3 regions of the Nocardiopsis mangrovi genome follow, and region 1 is predicted to be linked to each of the others. Evidence: predicted binding sites of a transcription regulator. Region 1 holds the regulator's gene; each other region holds the start of a gene.

Region 1 (2,259 bases):
GCGCCTTCGCTGTGGCCCAGCACCAGCAGCCGGTCGGGGTCGACCTCCGGCTGGGCGGCGAGCTGGGCGTAGGCGTCGGCCATCTCCTGCTCGAAGACGTCGTAGCCCACGGAGTCGTCCTCGTCCCGTGCGCCCATGCCGGTCTCGCCGCTGCCGAGCTTGTCGTAGCGCAATGAGGCGACGCCGGCGTCCGCGAGCAGGCGGGCGAAGTTCTCGTTGGTGCCGGCGTCGGGGCGCATGGGGTTGTCGCCGTCGCGGTCGGTGGGACCGCTGCCGGAGATGATCAGGGCCGCCGGCACCCGGCCCCGGGCGTCGGGCGGCAGGGCGAACGTCCCGTACACGGTGTCGGGGCCGCTGTCGAAGCTCACGTCCCGCTCCACAGGCGCGGCGCCCGGCGGCTCCGGAGGGCCGGCGGGGTCCTCCTGCCCGGAGCACGCCGAGGCGGCCAGGAGCACGGCGGCGGACAGGGCGGCGGTGCGCACAGCGGCGGAGGCGAAGGGCATGCCCCCTACCGTATTGCCGCCCCTGCCGCCGGGGGACGCGGTGCTCCCGCCGGCCGGGGGGACGCCGTGCGCGGCGCCTCCCCGGCCCGGTCGTACTCCCGCGTCGCGCCGGGGATAACCGTTCGGCGTCGAAACGGGAAAAGGCCCGTGACCTTCAGTGAAGATCACGGGCCCGTGCCAAAGCGTGGCGGAGTCGTTATTCCGGCGCGTGTTAGATCTCAGATGCGCCGGAGAACGGCGACGACCTTGCCCAGAATGGTGGCGTGATCGCCGTTGATCGGCTCGTAGGCGTCGTTGCGCGGCAGCAGCCACACATGGTCGCCGTCGCGTTTGAACGCCTTCACCGTGGCCTCGTCGTCGAGCAGCGCGGCGACGATGTCGCCGTTGTTGGCCTCGGGCTGCTGGCGGACGACGACCAGGTCACCGTCGGTGATGGCGGCGTCGATCATGGAGTCGCCGACAACGTTCAGCATGAACAGCCGGCCCTCGCCGACGAGCTGCTTGGGCAGGGTCAGGACGTCCTCGATGGCCTCCTCGGCGAGGATCGGGCCGCCCGCCGCGATGCGGCCCACGACCGGGACGTCGGTCGCGCGCGAGCCGTCGGCCCGCGGCTCGTCGTCGAGATGGTCCCAGGAGCGCACGGTGGGCTGTCCGGGAATGCGAATTTCGACCGCTCGTGGGCGATTCGGATCGCGGTGAAGATAGCCCTTGCGTTGCAACACCTTCAGTTGGTGCGCGACACTGGAGGGGCTCGACAGGCCCACCGCGTCGCCGATTTCCCGGATGGACGGTGGGTACCCGCGTTGCCGCACGTAACGGTGGATGCAGTTCAGCACACTCTGCTGGCGGGCCGTCAGTTTCGGCGCACCATTGTCCGTACCGGCCGCGGGATCCCCCGCACCTGGAGATTTCGCGGTGGCGGACCGGAGTGCGGCGACGGACGTTCCGCCCGCGTGAGGTTCCTGCGTTCCGTGATTCTCCTCCGGCACGGCCGGCCTCCTCGGCGGTCGGTGTTCTGGGCGTGGGATGTCGAAGCATCGTCAGGATGATCCCCGCGCCCGCGGGGTCGCCCCGTCGACCGTCTGACAGCGGTAGCGGCGCCATCGCCGATACCGCAGTGAAACATGTCCAACGGTAGTGCCTGCGCTGGGCAATATCAAACAAACGTTCGAGCCGGTGATGAAAAAATCGCCGAGATGCGGTAATAGTCGAACGTTGGTTCGAACGAACTGGCGTTCGAAAGTGGGGGTCATGTCCGAACCGTCCGTGCTGCGGCCCCGGGGTCCCGTCCTGTTCGACTGGGCGCAGGAGATTCCCGAGTGGCGCACCGCACCCGTGAAGTTCGCCGCCCGTCCGGCGGTCGCCGGCGCGCACTCGGCCGTCGGCCCGCCCGATCTGCCGGACCTCAACTGCGCCATCGCGCCGGGGATCGTGCCCCCGGTCGTCAGGCGCGGGTGGACCCGCCTGACCCGCCGCGGCCGTGTGGTCCTCGTCTCCACCGCATCCGCCACCGCCACCGGCGTTCTCTCGGTCTTCTTCCTGACAGCCGTCGCGGCCGGGGCATCCGCCTCCGGCGCGCCCGCCGCATCGGCCTTCCTGCCCGCCTCGTCCTCGACCGTCGTCGTCCGCGATGGCGATACGCTGTGGGGGATCGCCGAGCGGGTCCGGCCCGGTGACGATCCCCGCCGGACCGTGCACGAGATCGTGCGGATCAACGAGCTGCCGAGTTCCGAGCTGGAGCCCGGTCAGGAGCTCG
Region 2 (2,259 bases), on a different contig from region 1:
GCCGACTGGCAGACCATCATGTACGAGGGCTACGCCCCCGGCGGGGTGGCGCTGCTGGTCGAGTGCCTGACCGACAACCGCAACCGCGCCGCCTCCGAGGTGCGCGTGGCCGTCACCCGCAACGGCGGGTCCATGGCCGACGCCGGATCGGTGTCCTACCTCTTCAACCGCAAGGGCGTCGTGATCGTGCCCAAGGAGGGCACCAACGAGGACGACGTCACCCTGGCGGTCCTCGACGCCGGCGCCGAGGACGTCAACGACCTGGGCGAGGCGTTCGAGGTGGTGTGCGAGGCCACCGACCTCGTCGCCGTCCGCTCCGCGCTCCAGGAGTCCGGCATCGACTACGAGTCCGCCGAGAGCTCCTTCCTGCCGAGCATGGAGGTGCCGGTGGGCGAGGACGACGCCAAGAAGGTCCTGCGCGTCGTCGACGCGCTGGAGGACTCCGACGACGTCCAGAACGTCTTCACCAACGCCGACATCCCCGAGGACGTCCTCCAGAAGATCGGCTGACCGGCCGCCCGCCGCGGCCACGCACGTTCGCCTCGGGCCCCGCTCTTCCAGCGGGGCCCGAGGCGTTTCCCCAAGGCGGGGCCGCACGCGGGCTCGATAGGGTGGCCTCGGCCGCCTCCGCGGCCCCGGCCCCGCCGCCCGGACCACATCCGGGCCGGACGACCGGCGCCGCCCGGATGATCGCCGGGCCGGACGACCGACGTCCGCGGCCCTGGGCCGGGCACCCCGCCCTTCAGTCCCCCTTGGAGCAGCCCGCTATGACCACCCCCGGCGACAACCCCTACGAGCAGTACGGCCAGCAGCCCGGGCACCCGCAGGACTGGCCCCAGCAGTCCCAGCAGCCCTACCAGCCCGGCGCCCCCTACCCCGGCGTCCCGCAGGGCGCGGGCCCCGCGACCCCGCCGCCCCCGCAGCCGCAGGGGGAAGGCTTCTTCGGCGTGCTGTTCGACCTGAACTTCACCCGGTTCGTCACCCCGCGCTTCGCCAAGACCCTGTACCTGCTGTGGCTGGTCCTCGTCGGCGTCGTCACCTTCACCGGCGTGGTGAACGCCTTCTCGTCGATCACGGTCGCCCCCGTGTCCGCGCTGCTGGGCCTGCTCGGCGCGCTGGCGGGCGGCGGTATCTCGCTGCTGCTGGGCCGCGTCGGCCTGGAGCTGGCCATCGCGCTGGTCCGCACCTCCGACGACATCGCCGCGATGCGCCGCAACAGCGGCGCCTGACAGCAGGGCGCGACGCGGCGCCGGCGCGCATGTCGCCCGCCCCGCCGTCCCCGCGCACCGGTAGGCTCGGGGACTGCGAACGGGCGTTCGAGGCCCGGCGCGACCCGGTGCGACGGAGGAGACGCGTGCGAGTTCTGGGGATCGACCCCGGCCTGACCCGCTGCGGAGTCGGGGTGGTCGACGGCGCGATCGGGCGGCCGCTGGCGTTCGTCGCCGCCGGCGTCGTCCGCACCCCGTCCGACGGCGACCTCGCCGCGCGCCTCCTGGGCATCGAACGCGGGATCGAGGGGTGGCTCGACAGCCACGCCCCCGAAGCCGTCGCGGTCGAACGCGTCTTCGCCCAGCACAACGTCAGCACCGTCATGGGCACCGCGCAGGCCAGCGCCATCGCCATCACCTGCGCGGCGCGGCGCGGGCTGCCCGTGGCCCTGCACACCCCCAGCGAGGTCAAGGCGGCCGTCACCGGCAGCGGCCGGGCCGAGAAGGCGCAGGTGCAGACCATGGTCGCCCGGCTGCTGCACCTGGACGCCGCCCCCAAGCCGGCCGACGCCGCCGACGCCGTCGCACTGGCCATCTGCCACATCTGGCGCGGCGGGGCGCAGGCGCGCGTGGCGGCGGCGCAGCAGGAGTTCGCCCGCAAGGTCGAACTCGCCCGGCGGGCCCGCGCCACCGCCACCACCGACCCCAGGAAGAGGTGACCGAGGCGTGATCGCGTTCCTCAGCGGCCGGGTGGCCGCCCGAGGCGGCGGCACCGCCGTGATCGAGGTGGGCGGCGTCGGCATGACCGTCCAGTGCACCCCCGCGACCCTGGCCGGTCTGCGCGTCGGCGACACCGCCACGGTCGCCACCTCGCTGGTCGTCCGGGAGGAGTCGCTGACCCTGTTCGGCTTCGCCGACGACGACGAGCGCGACGTCTTCGAGCGCCTCCAGACCGCCGGCGGGGTCGGCCCGCGCCTGGCACTGGCGATGCTCGCCGTGCACACCCCCGACGCACTGCGCGCCGCGGTCGCCGGCGAGGACACCGCCGCGC
Region 3 (2,259 bases), on a different contig from region 1:
GCCGCCTCCAGCTCCGTCATGTCCTCGACCGGAACGGAGATGCGCACCTCCAGGTGCGGCCGGCCGGGCGGCGCGACCACCGTGGCCGGGCGCGGCCCGCCGAGGAACGACGCCACCTCCTCGGGCGGCCGCACCGTCGCCGACAGGCCGATGCGCTGGGCCGGCCGGTCCAGCAGCGCGTCCAGCCGCTCCAGGGTCAGCGCCAGGTGCGCGCCGCGCTTGGTCCCGGCCAGCGCGTGCACCTCGTCGACGATGACCGTCTCGACGCCGGCCAGGCCGTTGCGCGCCCGCGAGGTCAGCACCAGGAACAGCGATTCGGGGGTGGTGATGAGGATGTCGGGCGGCCGGGTGGCCAGCGCGCGGCGCTCATCGGAGGGGGTGTCGCCGGTGCGCACCCCCACCGATACCCGCGGCGCCTCCAGCCCGCTGTCCTCGGCGGCCCGGCGGATGCCCGACAGGGGTGCCCGGAGGTTGCGCTCGATGTCCGTGGCCAGCGCCTTCAGCGGAGAGACGTAGAGCACGCGGCAGCGCCGCGCGCGCTCCGGCGGAACGGGCGCCGATGACATCCGGTCCAGTGCCCAGAGGAAGGCCGAGAGCGTCTTGCCCGATCCCGTGGGCGCCACGACCAGGGTGTTTCCCCCCTCGGCGATGGCCGACCAGGCCGCGGCCTGCGCCGGGGTGGCGCCGCCGGGGAACGCGCCGCCGAACCATGCCCGGGTGGCGGCGGAGAAGCGGGCCGTCGCGTCCGCGGCGGGATCGTCGGTGGTCATACCCCCAGTCTGCAACGCCGGGCCGACGGTTTCCGGGCGGGCGGGCCGCACCGCGCCGCCGGGCGGCACGGAGGAGGGAGGGGACGGTGCGCCCTGAGGTGACACCGCGGCCCGGGGCGCCGATACTGGAGGCGATGAGACTCTCCCAGATGTGGAATCGCATGTACGACCAGTTCGGCGAGGCCTACGCCGAGAGCCTGGCGCGCGATTACGTGATCGACGCCCTGGGGTCGCGGACCGTGGAACAGGCCCTCGCCGACGGTGTCGGCGCGAAAGAGGTGTGGCGGGCGGTCTGCGACACCTTCGACATCCCCGCTTCCTCGCGCTGATCCCCGGCCCGCATGCGATCCGCAGACGGCCCCCGCCCGGTTCGCCCCGGTCGGACCCGCCGCCCCGCGGTCTTGGGGGCGCCCCGCCGGCTGCGGGGAATCCCGATCGATCGTGCCCGTGGGAGGCCGCCGCCTTGAAGACGCCTCGCAGGCCGGGCGGGGAAAAACGAACGGGGCTTCGAACGATCGAACAGAAGTTCGGGTAGGGTGTCGCTGTACCGGGGCCGCGTACGCGGCCCGGGGCACCGGCGGAGAACGCGTCCATGGGCGCGGCGGCCGTGCCCCGTCGCCGCCCGCAGGCCCGGCGCCGTCCACAGGCCGGGTGGTGCCGTCGCCGAATGTCCCTGCGACCGCGTAGCGTCACTCCCGAGATGAAGAAGAAGACACCGACCCAACAGGGGTTCCCCGTGGCAGCTGCTGACCGAGACAAGGCTCTCGAAACCGCGCTCGCGCAGATCGAGCGCCAGTTCGGCAAGGGCTCCGTCATGCGCCTCGGCGATGACGACCGCCCGCCGATCGAGTCCATCCCCACCGGCGCGATCTCCCTGGACGTCGCGCTCGGCATCGGCGGGATCCCCCGCGGCCGGATCGTGGAGATCTACGGCCCCGAATCCTCGGGTAAGACCACCGTCGCCCTGCACGCGGTGGCCAGCGCCCAGCGCCTGGGCGGCATCGCCGCGTTCATCGACGCCGAGCACGCGCTCGACCCCGAATACGCCAAGAAGATCGGTGTCAACACCGACGACCTCCTGCTCTCCCAGCCCGACACCGGCGAACAGGCGCTGGAGATCGCCGACATGCTGATCCGCTCCGGCGCGGTCTCCATCCTGGTGATCGACTCCGTGGCAGCCCTGGTCCCGCGCGCCGAGATCGAGGGCGAGATGGGCGACAGCCACGTCGGCCTCCAGGCCCGCCTGATGTCCCAGGCCCTGCGCAAGATCGCCGGCGCACTGCACCAAACCGGAACAACCGCGATCTTCATCAACCAACTTCGCGAAAAGGTCGGGGTGATGTTCGGCAGTCCCGAGACCACCACCGGTGGTAAGGCGCTGAAGTTCTACGCCTCGGTGCGGCTGGACGTCCGGCGGATCGAGACCCTGAAGGACGGCACCGACGCCGTCGGCAACCGGACCCGGGTCAAGGTCGTCAAGAACAAGGTC

What was found. The regulator LexA, encoded in region 1, represses DNA repair genes until DNA is damaged. The targets are predictions, from matches to a motif close to TCGAACANNTGTTCGA.
Region 2: the regulator LexA is predicted to act here: its motif matches at 1,305-1,320, upstream of ruvC (crossover junction endodeoxyribonuclease RuvC).
Region 3: the regulator LexA is predicted to act here: its motif matches at 1,286-1,301, upstream of recA (recombinase RecA).

What each region holds. Positions count from the first base shown of each region.
Region 1 is NZ_JBHSFQ010000003.1:220,990-223,248, reverse strand. Features, by position in the region: gene ACFO4E_RS04905 (alpha/beta hydrolase family protein) at 1-503, opposite strand, end outside; gene lexA (transcriptional repressor LexA) at 722-1,492, opposite strand; gene ACFO4E_RS04895 (LysM peptidoglycan-binding domain-containing protein) at 1,755-2,259, shown strand, end outside.
Region 2 is NZ_JBHSFQ010000009.1:110,071-112,329, forward strand. Features, by position in the region: gene ACFO4E_RS12105 (YebC/PmpR family DNA-binding transcriptional regulator) at 1-510, shown strand, start outside; gene ACFO4E_RS12110 (DUF4282 domain-containing protein) at 768-1,229, shown strand; gene ruvC (crossover junction endodeoxyribonuclease RuvC) at 1,355-1,927, shown strand; gene ruvA (Holliday junction branch migration protein RuvA) at 1,935-2,259, shown strand, end outside.
Region 3 is NZ_JBHSFQ010000002.1:226,267-228,525, forward strand. Features, by position in the region: gene ACFO4E_RS02980 (DEAD/DEAH box helicase) at 1-770, opposite strand, end outside; gene ACFO4E_RS02985 (DUF3046 domain-containing protein) at 905-1,099, shown strand; gene recA (recombinase RecA) at 1,471-2,259, shown strand, end outside.